DNA from 3 places in the Dyadobacter sp. 22481 genome. Region 1 is predicted to be linked to each of the others. Evidence: riboswitches for the same ligand, from Rfam matches in the RefSeq annotation. Region 1 holds a riboswitch; each other region holds the start of a gene.
The links. Region 1 has a riboswitch for cobalamin ahead of metE (5-methyltetrahydropteroyltriglutamate--homocysteine S-methyltransferase). Riboswitches for the same ligand answer to the same signal wherever they lie in the genome.

Region 1 (5,607 bases):
TGCGCGCCATTAAATGCGTGGTACAGCCTAATCCTTTCAAAATCGCATTCACCGACTGGCCAATCGTTCCGGCACCGAGTATGATCACATTCTGTTTGTACAAAATCTTCAACTCGGCACGCAGCGGTGTTCCGATCCACTCGTTTTTCTGTTTTAAAAGCGTCAGCCGGTCGATGCCGCGGTACAATGCGAGCACGCCGCCCACGATCGATTCAGCGCATGGGCGTGCAAACCAGTCGCCCATATTGGCCGTTTTGATATGATCGGGAATAGCCACCGACGAGTATTGATCGAATCCGGCGGAATCGAGTTGCCAGAATTTCAGATTGGCGGGAATACTTTCAAACCACGCCACCGGCGGGTTGCCCAGGATGTAGTCGGCGTTGGCAAACCAGGATTTAAGTTCCTCATTGCTGGCCGCTTCGGTGCGGAAATGGATCTGATGCTGCGGGGTAAGTGCTTCGCTTAGTTTAGCATTCAGCGAGCCGTCGAGTATGGCGTGGCAGTATATGATCATCTATTGTTTTTGTTTTAAAGAAGCAAGGTAAAATGATTTACCTGTAATATCTGCTAATCAGACGGTGAAATAGGCCTTTGTCCTCCATAATGGAAGCACTTTCAGATCTTTTTCAGGATTTTCCTGGCTCTCGACTGGAACGCGGCCTGTTCATATTCTACCGATTCTTCGAGGAATACGCGCAACTCTGTTCGGATTTCCGGGTAAATTTTGGATAGGTTAAAAAGAATGGTCAGACAAAACGTACGTATAGCAATGGCTATCTGGCGGTTCGAAATGATCCCGAATGCGGCGTCCATCAGCTCGCCATGAAATTCATCGGGGATGCTGATGTCTTGTAAAATACGCGCACTGTTCCGGATCACCGCGTCATGAATATCCGATCGTTTCAACTGGCTCACCAGCACGCCGATGTACGGACGGATCAGCTCCGGACGCTCCCGTGTTGCAATGCTCACGCTGTACGCGGCGCGTTGCGCGAGGTGGTACTCGTCCGATTCGAAGCAATGCATCAGATGCCTGAATGCATCCTCCGAAGTGCAGGCGTACATCGCCACTTCGGTCGCTTTCCGCTTCGACTGGTAGGGGTCGGTCAACAATTCTTCTTTGATATTCATGATTTTGAAAGGTCTAAATGCAAATGCCCCACGTTTCGGCAGGGCATTCGCAGACATTACTTCGGGTTCGGTCAATTATTTGATTTCACCCACCATGTCTTCCGGTTTTACCCATGCATCGAATTCTTCTGGCGTCAGGTAACCCAGCGAAACGGCGGTTTCTTTCAGCGTAGAGCCATTTTTGTGAGCGGTCTGCGCGATTTCGGCAGCTTTATAATAACCGATTTTAGTATTCAATGCAGTAACCAGCATCAGTGAGTTGTTCACGTGCTTCTTGATATTCTCATGCAAAGGCTCGATACCCACCGCGCAATTATCGTTGAACGAAACGCACACATCGCCTATCAAACGGGCAGAATGCAGGAAGTTGTAAGCCATCAGCGGTTTGAAAACGTTCAGTTCGAAGTGGCCGTTGGAACCACCGATGCCGATCGCCACATCGTTACCCATCACCTGAGCAGCTACCATGGTCATGGCTTCGCATTGGGTAGGGTTCACTTTACCCGGCATGATAGAGCTTCCCGGTTCATTATCAGGAATATGGATCTCGCCGATACCCGAACGCGGGCCCGACGATAGCATGCGGATATCGTTACCGATCTTCATCAGACTCACCGCAACGGTTTTCAATGCCCCGTGCGCTTCCACAATTGCGTCATGTGCCCCGAGCGCTTCGAATTTGTTTTCCGCAGTGATAAATGGCAGGCCGGTCAATGCGGCGATGTGACGCGCTACATTTTCGGAATATCCCGGAGGCGTGTTAATGCCTGTTCCTACCGCGGTACCGCCCAATGCCAGTTCCGAAAGGTGCGCCAATGTATTATGAATAGCTCTCAAACCGTGATCGAGTTGCGAAGCATAACCTGAAAACTCCTGGCCTAGCGTCAGTGGTGTAGCGTCCATGAAGTGCGTACGGCCGATTTTGACTACATTTTTAAATGCTTCTGATTTCGCTTTCAGCGTATCACGCAGCTTGGTAATGCCCGGAATGGTCACGTCCACCAGAATTTTGTAGGCCGCAATGTGCATCGCAGTAGGGTAGGTGTCGTTCGACGACTGTGACTTGTTCACATCGTCGTTCGGGTGCAAAAACTTGGTTTTATCAGCCAGGTCGCCGCCTTGCAGCACGTGCCCGCGGTAGGCGATCACCTCGTTGCAGTTCATGTTCGACTGTGTTCCCGAGCCGGTTTGCCACACTACCAATGGAAACTGGTTGTCGAGCTGGCCGGTCAGGACTTCATCGCAAACTTTGCCGATGAGGTCGCTTTTTTCCTGGGGGAGAATGCCGGCTTCGAAGTTGGTGATAGCGGCTGCTTTTTTCAGGTATGCGAAGGCTTTGATGATTTCCTTCGGCATTTTATTGATATCCTGTGCGATAGGAAAGTTCTGGATCGAGCGTTGCGTCTGGGCGCCCCAGTATACATGCGCAGGCACCTGCACTTCGCCCATCGTGTCTTTTTCTATACGGTATTCCATTTTTGAAGTAGAATGATAATGTAAAATGAACAATGTGCGGTAAAGTTAGGATCGGGTTTGCAGTTTCTGGAGTTTTTTATGGATAAATGTTCAGCTCTGAAAAAAGAATGTTTAGATTGACCAGCCTGTATCCTAAACACCGCTTTTATGACACCCAAAATCAATATCTATCCCGACTATGCGCTGATGAGTGCCGCTGCGGCTGAGCGGGTGATCGATCTGATGAACCACAAACCCGAATCGGTCATCTGCTTCCCGTCGGGCAGCAGCCCGAAAGGCATGTTCGACGCATTGGTAACCGCCAACCAGAACGGTCGTGTTGATTTTTCTAAATGCATTTTCATTGGCCTCGACGAATGGATAGGCCTCGGCTCCGGCGACGACGGCAGCTGCCGCGATCTCCTCGACCGTGATTTTCTGAAACCTATCGGCCTCCATGCAGATCAGATTGTCTTTTTCGACGGCAAAGCATTCGACCCGCAGGCCGAATGCGACCGCGTCAATAAGATTGTAGAAGGCCTCGGTGGCCTCGACCTCATTATATTAGGTGTTGGAATGAATGGTCACCTTGCCCTCAACGAGCCCGGCACTTCCTGGAACACCTACGCCCACATTTCGGAGCTCGATACCGTTACGGTTGAAGTAGGGCAGAAGTATTTCAAACAGGCGACCACGCTTACCCGTGGCATTACCGTCGGTATCAGGCACATTCTGGAAGCGCGTTCGGCGATTTTGCTTGCTTCGGGCGGATCAAAAGCGCCGGTTATCCAGCGCGCACTCGCGTTCCCGGTTTCGAAGGACTTCCCGGCGACAGTTTTGCAAAACCATATGAATGCAGAGTTTATACTGGATGCGGACGCTGCGGAGTTGATTTCGTAATGGGTTGTTTGTAAAATGCGCGTTAATGAAATCACTTTTCAGAGCAGCATTTCAACCTCAAAACAGATATTTTATCCTGCCGAAGGACTAATTTCTATCCGCTTCACTGAAATTGCGACGCCATTTCCAGCCGAATGCCCTTCCCGCCTAAATTTGACGCAGTTCTTTGTGAACGCCCGTCAATCGGGGTAATGGTTTTTGCTTTTGGATCCCTCAGCCAAAATCCAGCAAAACAAAAAGGAACCGTGTGCAATTCACGGGCAGTCGTGCTACTGTAAGTATCTGTCCTGACGATTTCAGGACTCGTTTTTACCCTCGCGTCCCATTGCAGCGCCCAGGCGCGGCGAGAAGGGCGGTAAAAATGATACAAGCCAGGAGACTTGCCATTATCCTCAATGGCTTCTCCCTCACGGGTGGGGGGTAGTCAAGTATTGATTTACCACATTTTATTGCAGTACCACAGGCTTCCCGGCTGGTTCGGGGGAACTGTATCTGTTCGTTTCGCAGGGTAGCCTCGCCGTTGCCGCGATAGATGAAGTACCGGCCAACGTCCGCAACAGGCGTTTGCAGGGATGGGAGGGTGTTTTCACAGGGTTTTTATTAACTCTTTAAACACAAAAAAACATGTTGTCACACAATCTTGGCTACCCGCGCGTGGGGAGCCTCCGTGAGCTTAAAAAAGCCAACGAGCAATTCTGGGCGGGTACAATCGACCGCGATGCACTGCAGAAAGTTGCCCGCAAAATCCGTCACCAGAACTGGGAAACGCAGCAGAATGCAGGCATTAGCCTCATTCCTTCCAATGATTTTTCGCTTTACGACCACGTCCTCGACACGTCGCTGATGGTAGGGGCCATTCCCGGGCGTTACCACCAGTTGCTCGACGGTAAATCCAACAAGGAGCTCGATCTCTATTTCGCAATGGCGCGCGGTTACCAGAAGAACGGGCTGGATATCAATGCCATGGAAATGACCAAATGGTTCGACACCAACTACCATTACCTCGTTCCCGAGTTTGTGAAAGACCAGAAATTCAAGCGGTACTCCGACAAGGTTCTGCTGGAATTTGAAGATGCGTTGCAAAAGGGTATTGTTACAAAACCCGTATTACTTGGGCCGGTCACCTATTTGCTTTTGGGTAAAGAAAAAGAAGCCGGGTTCGATCGCATCGATCTGCTGGATAGTCTTTTACCGATTTATATATCAATATTAAAAGAACTCTCGGCTAGGGGTGCCGAATGGGTGCAGCTCGACGAGCCCGGATTGGTATTTGATTTAAATGAAAAGGAAAAACTGGCTTTTCTGAGCGCTTATAGCCAGATCAGGGAGGCGCTTCCGAAGCTGCGTATTTTGGTAACGACGTATTTCGGGCCCCTCGAAGATAACCTGGGAATTGCGACCGCATTACCGGTGGATGCATTGCATTTGGATTTGACACGTGGAGCAGAAACATTACCGCAAATTCTGGTTGATGATTCATTTGTATCATCCACTAAAAAGCTCTCACTCGGTGTTGTCGACGGCCGGAATATCTGGAAAAACGACTACCGCAAGTCGCTGAAATGGATTAAGACGGCGGTAAATGTGCTGGGAGAAGATCGGGTTTTGGTGGCTCCGTCGTCGTCGCTGCTGCATAGCCCGTACGACTTGGAGCTTGAAAAGAATGAAGCGGTACTGACGCCGGAGATCAAAAACTGGCTGGCATTTGCCAAGCAGAAACTGCATGAGGTAACGACATTGGCAAGGCTCACAACGCTTGACTGTTCGAACGATAGTGCATTTCTGGCCAATCAAAAAGCCATTGAAAGCCGCCGCACTTCCGCATTGATCCACAAGCCGGCCGTTAAAGCAAGGGTTAGCGAAGTGAGGGAATCGGATTTTGACCGGCAGAATGCATTTGCAATCCGGCAAGCCATTCAATTGGAAAAACTGAAATTGCCATTATTCCCATCGACTACCATCGGCTCGTTCCCACAAACCGACGAGGTAAGGCAGCTTCGTGCGCAGTTCAAAAAAGGCGCATTGACGTTGGACGAATACGAGACCCGCATTCGTGAAGAGATCGTCGACTCGCTGCGCTGGCAGGAGGAGCTCGGAATAGATGTACTTGTTCACGGG
Region 2 (5,607 bases), on a different contig from region 1:
GGGACGTGTACACATGGGGGACTTATCTGCACGGCATTCTGGATAATCAGATTGTAATCGATGCCATTTTAGCGCCGTACACAAATGAAGAAGGCGTGCAATATGATTATCATGAATTTAGAGAACAGCAATATGACAAGCTGGCGGATTTGCTGCGCACACACATTGATATGGAATTGATTTATAAGAGTATAGCTGAATAGATTATGTTACACGGGCACGGCGACGATGGTTACAGGTATGGCAGCAGGATCATCGCAGATTTCAGCACGAATGTCTGGTACGGAGGCGAACCAGCGGGTTTGAAGGAGCATGTTTTTGCAAAATGGAATGAAATAAACCGTTACCCGGAGGTACTTGCCGAGAGTTTGCGCGAAAAGGTAGCCAGGCACCATCAGGTGCAGGCAGGGCAGGTGCTCGTATGTAGCGGAACTACCGAAAGCATCTACCTGGTTGCTCAATTGTTCTCCGGAAAGCGCACAACGGTCGTGATTCCTTCATTTGCTGAATATGAGGATGCCTGCCTGTTATTCGATCATGAGATTGCTGGTTTGACCTGGCACGATGCACTGGAATTGCCGAGGTTGAGGAGTGATTTGGCATTTATTTGTAGTCCGAACAATCCAACTGGGTTGATTTTTAGAGATTTGCAATACTGGCTTAAACTAAACCCGCAGTGCTTGTTCGTAGTCGATGAGGCGTTTATCGATTTCACAGAGGGAGCCGGGTCAGTTATTTCGTTGATGTCGAAGTTCCCGAATTTGCTGATCATGCGTTCGTTGACAAAAACTTACGCTATTCCCGGATTGCGGTTGGGTTATCTGCTCGCACGCGAGGAATTGATTGATTCGCTGATGAATATCAAACAGCCCTGGACTGTTAATAGCATAGCCATGACGGCCGGACATTACATCTTTGATCATTTCAAGGATATTCAGCCACCAGTTTCACAGCTTTTGGAGGATAAAAGAACGTTCGTTCAAGAATTGCAAAAACTGGAATGTCTGGAAGTGCTGGAAAGTGATACGCATTTCTTTTTAGCAAGAACTTTGGTGCGCAATGCGGCTCAACTCAAAGAATTCCTGGTCGACAAACACGGCCTGCTTATCCGCGACGCCGGCAACTTCCGTGGCCTGTCACGGCAACATTTGCGCCTTGCCACGCAACGGCCGAATGATAATCAGAAAATGCTCGATGCATTGAAAGAATGGCAGACGCTCTATTATTAATCCTTCCGCTGGCTGCGGGGTATTTGCTGGATTTATGGCTGGGCGATCCCGACAGCTGGCCACATCCGGTCCGGGTGTTCGGTAATGCCATTGCGAAGGGTGAAAAACTCTTGAACCATGGCCGGTTCCGGTTTTTGAAGGGGACGGTACTAAGCGTACTCCTGGTGGTTTCAGTGTTTGCATTTTTTTATTGGACCAATGTAATACTGATGCAGCTTCCTGTTTTGCTGGTGTTGGTCAATACTATTTGGGTTTATTACGGCCTGGCCAACCATTCCCTCATTGCGGAAGGTAAAAAGGTGTTCAGTGTGTTGGAAAATGAAGGGCTGGACGCAGGTAGGCAACAGCTTTCGAGAATTGTTGGCAGGGATACTTCAAAGCTGAATGCGCAGCAGATACGCATCGCGGTGTTGGAAACAATGTCCGAAAACCTGAGCGACGGAGTCGTAGCGCCCCTTTTCTACTATGCGATAGCAGGGGTACCGGGCATGATGGCTTATAAAATGGTCAACACGATGGATTCGATGCTGGGGTACAGGAATGAACGCTATGAATGGTTTGGGAAATTTGCCGCGCGGCTGGACGACGTGGCCAACTTTATCCCGGCGCGTTTGACAGCGTTGCTGATGGTTTTGGTGACCGGGAGCAAACGAGGGTTACTATTTATCTTCAAATTTGGTGGGAAGCACAAAAGCCCGAATGCCGGTTACCCCGAGGCAGCCCTGGCGGGAATTTTGGATTGCCGCTTCGGAGGGCCGAATGTGTATCAGGGAAAGTTGGTTGAGAAGCCTTTTATCGGCGAGAACGACCGGGTCATCAAGCCGGGCGAAATTACAAGCGCGGCAAATGTTAATCACCGGACTTGCGTGTTGATGGTATTGATGATTCTTCTGTTGATTAGTTCAAGTCTCTGTCTTCCGTGATTTTCTGAACCAACGCTGGCGAAGTGCCGACCAATCTTCGGAAATATCTTCCAGGATCGATTTCCGTAGGATGTCGTCTCGTTTCATGTTGGGAGTGTGCAAATGAATCTTTACAATGATAAGCAATAAAATATCGCTAGTTTTGCGGCCATCCAGGTACACGCATTTCGCGTGATTAAAAGGGAATCCGGTGAAAGTCCGGAACAGTCTCCGCTGCTGTGAGTTCACAACGAGGCTCTTGTATGATGTCACTGGGGTTACCCCGGGAAGGCACAAGGGTTGAACGAGTCAGAAGACCTGCCTGCAAACGCTGTTAATATGGCTTTCGGAAGAAAGGCCGGTGACTCATGACTATTAGAAAAATACTTGCAGCCATACTGCTGTGCGGCTTGCTGGCCGGTTGCAGCACTTCTTCATCGCTTTACGAAAAAGGCGATTCTCATTACGCTGGTCGTGACCTCTTCCCCGAAAAGGCCAAAGTGGTTTATGCCAAGGGCTTCAAAATCAGCTATCACAAGTACTATAAGGTCGTCAGGATCATGAGCCCGTTCGAGAAAGCGACGGATACGCTCACGTATGTGCTGGTACAACGCGGTACGCCACGCCCGATCGGGTACAACGACAGCCAGGTGATCGAGATCCCCGTTAGGAGCATGGTCGCGATGTCGTCGCTGCACATCGGCTTGATCGGGTTCCTGGGCTGCGAGGATATTCTCACAGGTATGGGAAATCTCAAATATGTTTCTTCCGCCAAAGTGCTGGACCGGATCAAATCCGGCCGGATTGTGGAAGTAGGCAAAGATCAGGGGCTTAATGAAGAATTGTTGGTGAGCATGCATCCCGATCTGATTATGGCTACGGGCAGTCCGGTTTCGAAGGTGAGCCGGTATGAGTCGTTACATCAGGCGGGGATTCCGGTGATGGTCAATTCGGAGTGGGTGGAAACCACACCGCTGGGACGGGCGGAATGGGTGAAACTGCTCGCTGCATTGATCAATAAGGAAGGAGAAGTGAACAAAAAGTTCGCGCGTGTGGAGGAGGAATATAAACAGTTGGTGAAACTGACAGCCAAAGTTGCCTTACGCCCCAGCCTGATTACGGGGATGAATTCGAAAGACGCCTGGAATGTTCCGAATGGCGATAGCTACGTGAGCTGCTTTTTCCGGGACGCGGGAGCCTCGTACCATTGGGCGAACACAAAAGCGACGGGAAGTTTGCCACTAAGCTTTGAAACGGTTTATCCGGTTGCGCTGCAGGCCGACTTTTGGCTGAATGTGAGCATTGGAAATGTACAAACCAGGAAAGATGTTCTGGCGCGCGACATCCGTTATGCCGACTTCAAATCATTCAAAACCAACCGTATTTACAGCTACAACAACCGCATGAATGCGCAGGGTGCGAACGATTACTGGGAATCCGGTGCGGTGAACCCGCATCTGGTGCTGGCCGACCTGATCCGCATTCTTCACCCGGAGCTGTTGCCACAGCACGAGTTGATATACTATAAATCAATCAATTAAATGAAAATATACACCAAAAAGGGCGATAAGGGTACCACCGGGTTGTTTGGCGGAAGCCGGGTAAGCAAGGACGACGTCCGCATTGAATGCATCGGCACGCTTGATGAAGCCAATTCGACGATCGGATTGCTGCGCGTAAAGTTGGGCACGGGGCATGAATGGCAGGCTAATCTGCACAAAATACAAAAGGATCTGATGGACATGATGTCCCACCTGGCTCGCCCTTCGGACGCAAAAAAAGAGAACAAAAACCCGATGCCGGTCGATGGAGCGGCTTTTTGTGAGGAGTGGATCGATGCGCTTGAAGCTGCTATGACCTCGCCGTCCGATTACTTTTTGCTACCGGGCGGGAACGAGGTGTCGGCGCTATGCCATGTTGCGCGGACGCAAATGCGCAGGGGCGAGCGGAGGTTGGTGTCGCTGATCAAAACCGACGAGGTAAATGAGGCTATCCCGGCTTATGTCAACCGGCTGTCGGACCTGTTTTTTACCCTCGCACGAGCCGAAATGGACAAGGCAGGCGTTGCGGAGGAAAAATGGCAGCTCTTTTTGTATAAACGCTTTAAAAGTGCGGAGCCGTCATGATCATTTACGTTACGGGCGGTGTCCGCAGCGGAAAAAGCAGGTTTGCGATGGATCTGGCATTGCAAAAAAGTGCCAATCCGGTATATGTGGCTACGTCGAGGGTTTGGGACGAGGATTTTGCCAGGCGTGTAAAACGGCATCAGGAAGAGCGCGGGCCGGAATGGACATTGCTGGAAAGTGAGCGGAATATTCATTTGCTGCCGCTCGCAGGAAAGGTGGCGGTGATCGATTGCGTTACATTGTGGCTTACAAATTTGTTTGTTGCTTTTGAATATGATGTCGAAAAGTCGCTGGCCGCATTTAAAGCCGAACTCGACATGCTGGCGAATATCGACGCTACATTAATTATCATATCCAATGAAATAGGCATGGGCGTTCATGCTGAAACGGAAGCGGGCCGGAAATTTGCCGATTTGCAGGGCTGGGCCAACCAATATGTGGCCGCTGCGGCACAAGAGGCGATTTTGATCGTTTCGGGACTTCCATTGGTATTAAAATCTCTTCAATAACTTTATGTATACTGCCACTATTACCAAACAGGAAATTCAGGCGAAAATTGATCTGAAAACGAAGCCTTTGGGTGCTTTGGGAGCGCTTGAAAAGCTGGCATTTCAAATTGCGTCGGTGCAGGACACCTTGTCGCCGCAACTTGTGAGCCCGCATATCATCGTTTTTGCAGCCAGCCATGGGATTGCTTCGGAAGGCGTAAGCGCCTATCCATCGGAAGTTACGCCGCAAATGGTGCTTAACTTCATCGGTGGAGGTGCAGCGATCAACGTTTTTACGCGGCAGCACGGCATTGGTCTCTTGCTGGTGGATGCCGGTGTAGACTATGATTTTGGTAAAAATGAAAAATTGGTCGACGCGAAGGTGGGCTTTGGGACTAAAAGCTTTTTGCAGCAGCCTGCTATGACGGGCGCCGAGTGCAGGCAATCCCTGGAAAAGGGTGCCGAATTAGTCCGGCAGGTGCAAGAGACCGGCTGTAACGTGATCGGTTTTGGCGAGATGGGTATTGGTAACACTTCTTCGGCATCGGTGATTATGAGCCGGTTACTCGACAGGCCGATATCTGAATGCGCAGGCAAGGGAACAGGCCTCGACGACGACCAGCTTGCCAAAAAAATAGCGGTATTAACCCAGGCATTGGAATACCATCAAAATACAGGTAATGATCCCGAATCGGTTCTGGCGACATTTGGCGGATTTGAAATCGCGATGATGTGCGGCGCCATGCGCGAAGCCGCGCGGCTGGGTATGCTGGTGCTGGTCGACGGCTTCATCGCTTCCGTTAGCTATTTAGTTGCATTAAAAATGGACCCGGGCGTTCAGCGAAATGCGGTTTTCTGCCAT
Region 3 (5,607 bases), on a different contig from region 1:
CCCGCGTATCTTTTCCTTTCTCCTTGAAAGAAACCGGTACCGTGATAATGCGCCCGTCAAACTCGGGAATAGCCACATTCATGGCCGTATCCAGCGGATTGAGCCCTCGCGAAGACGATTCCCACGGCCCGCGGCCCATACCGCTTGTGATAGCCTGCAAAACCGGCACATTCAAATCCAGCAACGCTTCGGAAGGCGCACTGCTCTGCCCCGACGGCTGAATATCGCTCATCGCGAATGATATTGTATTCACCAGCACATCAATTCCCATTCCCACTTCCGTATCGAAATAACTGAATGCTTCCGGCTTGCCGGTCTCCGCATGCACGGATTTGAGTGAGGAAGTAAATACCGGCAGCACATTTACGCCACGGTCTTCGAGGGAGCGGATCATCGCATCCACGAAATTGGTATTCCCGCTCAGCCAATGCGCCCGGTAAAATGTAATGCCTACCGTCGCCAGCGCGGGATTACGGTATTTCAGCCAGTCGGCTTTGTCGGCAAATTCGGGCAAATCGGGATGGTAAATGCCGTGTTCGGGTAAATGAACGGGTGCTTCGGCACCGAACCCGGTCATCAGTAAATGATCGGAAAGGTAGCTCAGCAGCGAAATCAGGTTGCTGTAACCACCGGCCTGTAAATAGGCCAGCGTTTCGTGCAAAATGGCAGGTGAAACCGTCGATACCGCCGCAAATTCAGGGTTCAACTCCCCGGTGCCGCTGATCACTACCAAATGCTGACCCCGTTGCCCCGCCAGTTTTACAAGCTCATTAAATCCCGGAATGCCACTTAGCCTGCCGTGAATACGGACCATGATAATCTTTGCCTCTGCAATTTCCCTTTGCAAAAGCTGCTGCATTTGCTCTTCGCTTTTGATCGCCATCAGGCTGATGCCCGTTGTTTTGGGAAAATCCTCCGGCAGGAGTTGCATCGCTCGGTCGAGCGTGAGCAAGTCCGTGTCCGCATGCGTGAGGAACACGATACCGTCGGTCGGAATAGCCGTTTGACCGAGCTCCGTCGATTTCTCAGACCCTTTCCAGGTATAAAATTGAAATACATATTCGGCCAGGTCCGAAGGCGGGACAAGGTACCTGTCGGCCTTGACCATACTTTCGATATAGTCAAAAATCGCGATGATCTGCCAGTCGTAATTGATGGAATGGAACCACACCGAATGGCCGTCGAAGAGCAGGGTAACCACATTCGCCAGCGTACAGGGCCCCAGGCAGCCGCCTTTGGTCATATGCACGACATTCCGTAGCTTCCGCCGCAGCCACTCACTCTTATATAACTCTACTGGAATGGGTGCATAACCGCGGTCGATGCGTCCGCAGCAGCAGGCGTTGTAGCAATACGAAAGGTGCCCCCGCCGCTGCACGAGGTTAATGGCTTTTCCGTCGGATCGGGTGATGCGCTGGCGTTTCATGGTAGGCTATCGGCTTTCGGCACTTGGCTTTCGGCGTTTTTTGTGGTTTTGTTGATGAGGTGTTGAATGAATTCGGGTTTGTCGGCCCAGTAGAAATGAGTATAGCCAGCAAACGTATTTTGCACTCTAAAAAACTGTGTATCAACCGGCACACCTCTTGCATTGGTCATTTGTGCCAGCGGTACTTGCGCAAATTGTTCCTTCAATGCGGAATAATGGAATTCATGGCCTTTGATTTCCAGCCCGTCCCAACGCATTACCCGGTAGCCAAGCGTCATTTTCGAACGTTGCAGCGTCGTTTCGCAATCGAGTACTCCGGCCATCGGGAAGGAATTGCCTTTGCCGTCGGTGATCGCCTTACCGAGGTACATCAGCCCGCCGCATTCCGCGTACGCCAGTCCTCCGTTCCCGCAATAATTACGAATGCTTTCCAGCATCGGCAGGTTGCCGGACAACTCCTTCGCAAACAGTTCGGGATAGCCGCCGGGCAGGTAAAGCAGGTCGGTTTCCGGCAAAGTGGCGTCTTTTAAAGGGCTAAACCACTGCACCTCGCCGAATGCACGCAGGCATTCAATATTCTGGTGGTACAAAAAGGAAAATGCCTCATCGTAGGCAACCGTTATGCGCAGGTTTGGAGGTTTTCTATCTGCTTTAACTAAATGATTTTGCTGACTCAAAATCTCCGCATTTTCGTCGGGATAGCTCACAGAAGTAATTTCCAGCAACCGGTCAAGATTCACCGTTTGCGGGATAATCTCGGCCAGCCTCTGGATAATCTCTTCATAATCTGTTTCAACCGAAATGTGCAATCCCAAATGCCGGGAAGGGATGTGCAGCGCTTCATTTTTAGGCAAATAGCCCAAAGCCTCCACGCCGGCGTCGACACAGGCATCTTGCAAAAACCGGTAGTGCGATTCGGTGTTCACAAAATTAAATATCGCCCCCACCACGCGGATTCCGGGATAGAAATTTTTCAAACCATAAATCAGCGGGGCCGCCGAATACGCCATTGACTGGGCATTGATCACCAGTAGGACCGGCATATCCAGCAATGCCGCTATCTCTGCGCTGCTACCTTTCATTTTATCGGCCCCATCAAACAAACCCATCACACCCTCGGCCACGCTCACATCCGCACGCGAGGCGTAATGCGCGTACACGGCCCGCATGTGTGCCTCCGAAGCCATAAAAGTATCCAGGTTCAGGCCCGGTCTTCCTGCCGCAGTGGTGTGGTGGATCGTATCAATGTAATCCGGCCCGCATTTGAAAGGCTGCACTCCTAACCCCCTCTCCCGGAGCGCGCGCAGCAATGCCAGGGTCACGGTAGTCTTGCCCGAATTACTCGACGGCGCTGCGATCAGGAAACTGGATTTTGGAAGAGACATCTTTAAGCCATCGATAATTTGAAAGTCATGAAAACTTCAAATGCATTCGACAGCAGAAAACAGAAAGGCATTCCCAGGCAGCGACGCCACCGGGCAATCGAAACGGGCGAAAACCCGACGAATATCCAAACCAGACCCTGCTTCATACCGCGAAAGCATTGTCAACAAGGAAAGGTCAGGTGCTCTGGCTTGGGTTAATTTTGAATGATTGACCCTTCACAGTTGCGCGACAGCTCGTGATTCTCACACGATTCCCCTGGAATGCGTTGATACGCAATCCCTTTTCCTGTTGGAGAAGTAAGTTAAAGAACTTTTTGTGATGTAAAGTTAGCGGTATTCGGCTATTAATCTGGTTTATCTCCCACAAAAACACATAGCTTTGCATATTCATTGGTTTGCGCCTCCGGGCGCGATTAAAAGGGAATCCGGTTTAAATCCGGAGCAGTACCCGCTGCTGTAAGTTCACTAACGATGTTCTTGGAAGATGTCACTGGGGTTACCCCGGGAAGGCGCAAGAACTTGAACGAGCCAGAAGACCTGCCATTGAATCATCCGGTTTTGCTTTCGGGAAGAAAGGCAAGAGGAAACGGCAGGCTGCATTGCGGTTGAGCCACTCCCTGCATTCTCCCATAAGTTAATTTCTAATTTATGCGGAAATCCAAATGATTCATTATCTGCTTATTGACTCCCTGCTCCTCGGCGTGCAGCACTCCTTCGAGCCCGACCATATGGCTGCCGTTTCGGTGTTAGCCACGGAGGAAAAGAAAAATTATGATCCACGGGGCGCGGCCCACCGGGGCCCGGCCGACCGTTGGAAGCTCATCTGGCGGTCGTCGCATTGGGCGCTAGGGCACTCGCTTACTTTGATTTTATTCGCGGTACTGGTGCTCCTACTTAAATCAACGATGTCACTTCACATCGCGGACAGGGTCGAGCTGCTTGTCGGCCCGTTGATGATCTGGCTGGGAATACTGGCGATCCGGCGGAATTTTAGCAAAAAAAAACCTGAGGTCGCCCCTGCTGACCGCAAAGTTAGTCGCTCGTTCTGGGTCGGAATGGTGCATGGCCTCGCAGGTACGGGCGGTGCATGCGCCGTGGCGCTTACGCTAGCCGCCAGCGATGCTATGACGGCGGTTTGGATCATCGTTCTACAAAGTCTGGGCATTATCCTTTCGATGTCGGCCTACGGCTATTTTTTCGCCTTCTCTATCGGGCGCTTTGCCGAAAAACGCGAGCGCTTTCTGACAATCGTCAACTATCTCGTTGGGACATTCTCAATCCTGATCGGCGCGACTACACTCTATGAATCATTTCAATTTTAACCAATGCATACCCACTTTTACCAAACCGCCCGCACTTTCATCAGCGGATCAATGCTCTCAATATTAGCCATTTCGGGTGCATCAGCACAAGAAAGCAGTGCAGATACTTCGGCCCGGCAGCTCCTCGACCCGATAGTCGTGACAGCTACCCGTTTTGAAACCAAAAAAGAAAAGATCGCTCAAAAGCTGGACATTATTTCCAAAGAGGATATTCAAATGACGCCGTCCAGCGACCTGACAGACATTGTCAGGAAAACAGCGTCCGTGGATGTGATTCAGTATCCCAATTTATCTTCCGGCATCGGGATTCGCGGGTTTCGTCCACAATTCTCGGGGTTAAACCAAAGGACGTTACTGCTTATCGATGGCCGCCCTGCCGGTGCCACCAACCTGTCGCAAATCAATTTAAATGGTATTGAAAGAATTGAAGTTTTAAAAGGACCGGCATCCTCTTTGTATGGCTCACAGGCGATGGGCGGTGTGATCAATGTCATCACGCAACGCTCCAAGGGTACGCCAGGGGGCAATGCTTTTCTGGAATATGGTAGCTTTAAAACATTGCAGGCGGGGCTTAACACAGGTGGAAATATCACATCAAAACTAGACTACGATCTATCTTTCAGCTACTTAGAAAGATCCAAAGATTACAAAATTGGAGAAGACAATTGGCTCCGTAATGCATTCGGCTACAAACACGCGAAGAAAAATTATACCGACCGTCCTGCCGTCCAAACCGACGAAACGACCGGCGATGGTACCCGGCGGCCTTTTACAAAATTGCATTATTTCACCGGTGCATTGAGGCTGGGCTATCAGATCAGCGAGCGTTGGCGTGTGGATATACGCGGGGAGCAATTCCAGGCAAGAGATGTGGAATCGCCGGGTGAACTGTCGTCAGGGAGTACGGAGGCGAGTACCAAAGATGTAGATAGGCAGGCACTTGATATTTCCCTAACGGGGCAGATCGGGCAGCACAGCCCGAGTGTGAAAGTGTATGCTTCGGAAGAAAACACGAGGAATTATACCCAAAATGTATCCGGTAAGGCCGTAATACCTTTCCGCTCCGCGCAGGGACATAATGCGTGGAAAGGAATCCAGGTAAAAGACGTCTGGAAGCTCGGCCGGCATTCGGTGATATTGGGCTACGATTACCTCAATGCCTCCACCAACAGCCGCCGCTGGACCAACGACACCACTGAGCGTGCCCCGACACAACCCGAATACGCATTGATTTCCAGCGCATTTTTCGGACAAGCATTGCTGAATTTCGGTCAGCTCACGCTGCAACCGGGTATCCGCCTGGACCACATTACCTTCGACGTCCGCCAAACGCCATTGTTGCCCACCTACAAGGCTGGCAGGAAAACGACGCCATTCACCAGCCCCAGCCTCGGCATTACTTATGCATTGCTGCCATCGCTCCGCGTAAAAGCCAACATCGGCCGCGCATTCGTCACTACCGACGCTTATAGTG

Region 2: it holds a riboswitch for cobalamin, as region 1 does, so the genes downstream of both, ACTJJJ_RS17195 (ABC transporter substrate-binding protein) here and metE (5-methyltetrahydropteroyltriglutamate--homocysteine S-methyltransferase) in region 1, are expected to answer to the same signal.
Region 3: it holds a riboswitch for cobalamin, as region 1 does, so the genes downstream of both, ACTJJJ_RS17165 (cobyrinate a,c-diamide synthase) here and metE (5-methyltetrahydropteroyltriglutamate--homocysteine S-methyltransferase) in region 1, are expected to answer to the same signal.

What each region holds. Positions count from the first base shown of each region.
Region 1 covers NZ_JBQENV010000003.1:1,183,783-1,189,389, reverse strand. Annotated here, with positions in the region: gene ACTJJJ_RS23605 (D-2-hydroxyacid dehydrogenase) at 1-517, opposite strand, end outside; gene ACTJJJ_RS23600 (hypothetical protein) at 619-1,134, opposite strand; gene fumC (class II fumarate hydratase) at 1,210-2,610, opposite strand; gene ACTJJJ_RS23590 (6-phosphogluconolactonase) at 2,758-3,489, shown strand; cobalamin riboswitch at 3,665-3,891, shown strand; gene metE (5-methyltetrahydropteroyltriglutamate--homocysteine S-methyltransferase) at 4,114-5,607, shown strand, end outside.
Region 2 covers NZ_JBQENV010000002.1:1,713,431-1,719,037, forward strand. Annotated here, with positions in the region: gene ACTJJJ_RS17180 (cobyric acid synthase) at 1-203, shown strand, start outside; gene ACTJJJ_RS17185 (pyridoxal phosphate-dependent aminotransferase) at 207-1,229, shown strand; gene cbiB (adenosylcobinamide-phosphate synthase CbiB) at 1,208-2,152, shown strand; cobalamin riboswitch at 2,290-2,471, shown strand; gene ACTJJJ_RS17195 (ABC transporter substrate-binding protein) at 2,500-3,672, shown strand; gene ACTJJJ_RS17200 (cob(I)yrinic acid a,c-diamide adenosyltransferase) at 3,673-4,257, shown strand; gene ACTJJJ_RS17205 (bifunctional adenosylcobinamide kinase/adenosylcobinamide-phosphate guanylyltransferase) at 4,254-4,766, shown strand; gene cobT (nicotinate-nucleotide--dimethylbenzimidazole phosphoribosyltransferase) at 4,771-5,607, shown strand, end outside.
Region 3 covers NZ_JBQENV010000002.1:1,701,823-1,707,429, reverse strand. Annotated here, with positions in the region: gene cobN (cobaltochelatase subunit CobN) at 1-1,426, opposite strand, end outside; gene ACTJJJ_RS17165 (cobyrinate a,c-diamide synthase) at 1,423-2,811, opposite strand; cobalamin riboswitch at 2,968-3,110, opposite strand; cobalamin riboswitch at 3,186-3,370, shown strand; gene ACTJJJ_RS17160 (hypothetical protein) at 3,474-4,133, shown strand; gene ACTJJJ_RS17155 (TonB-dependent receptor plug domain-containing protein) at 4,185-5,607, shown strand, end outside.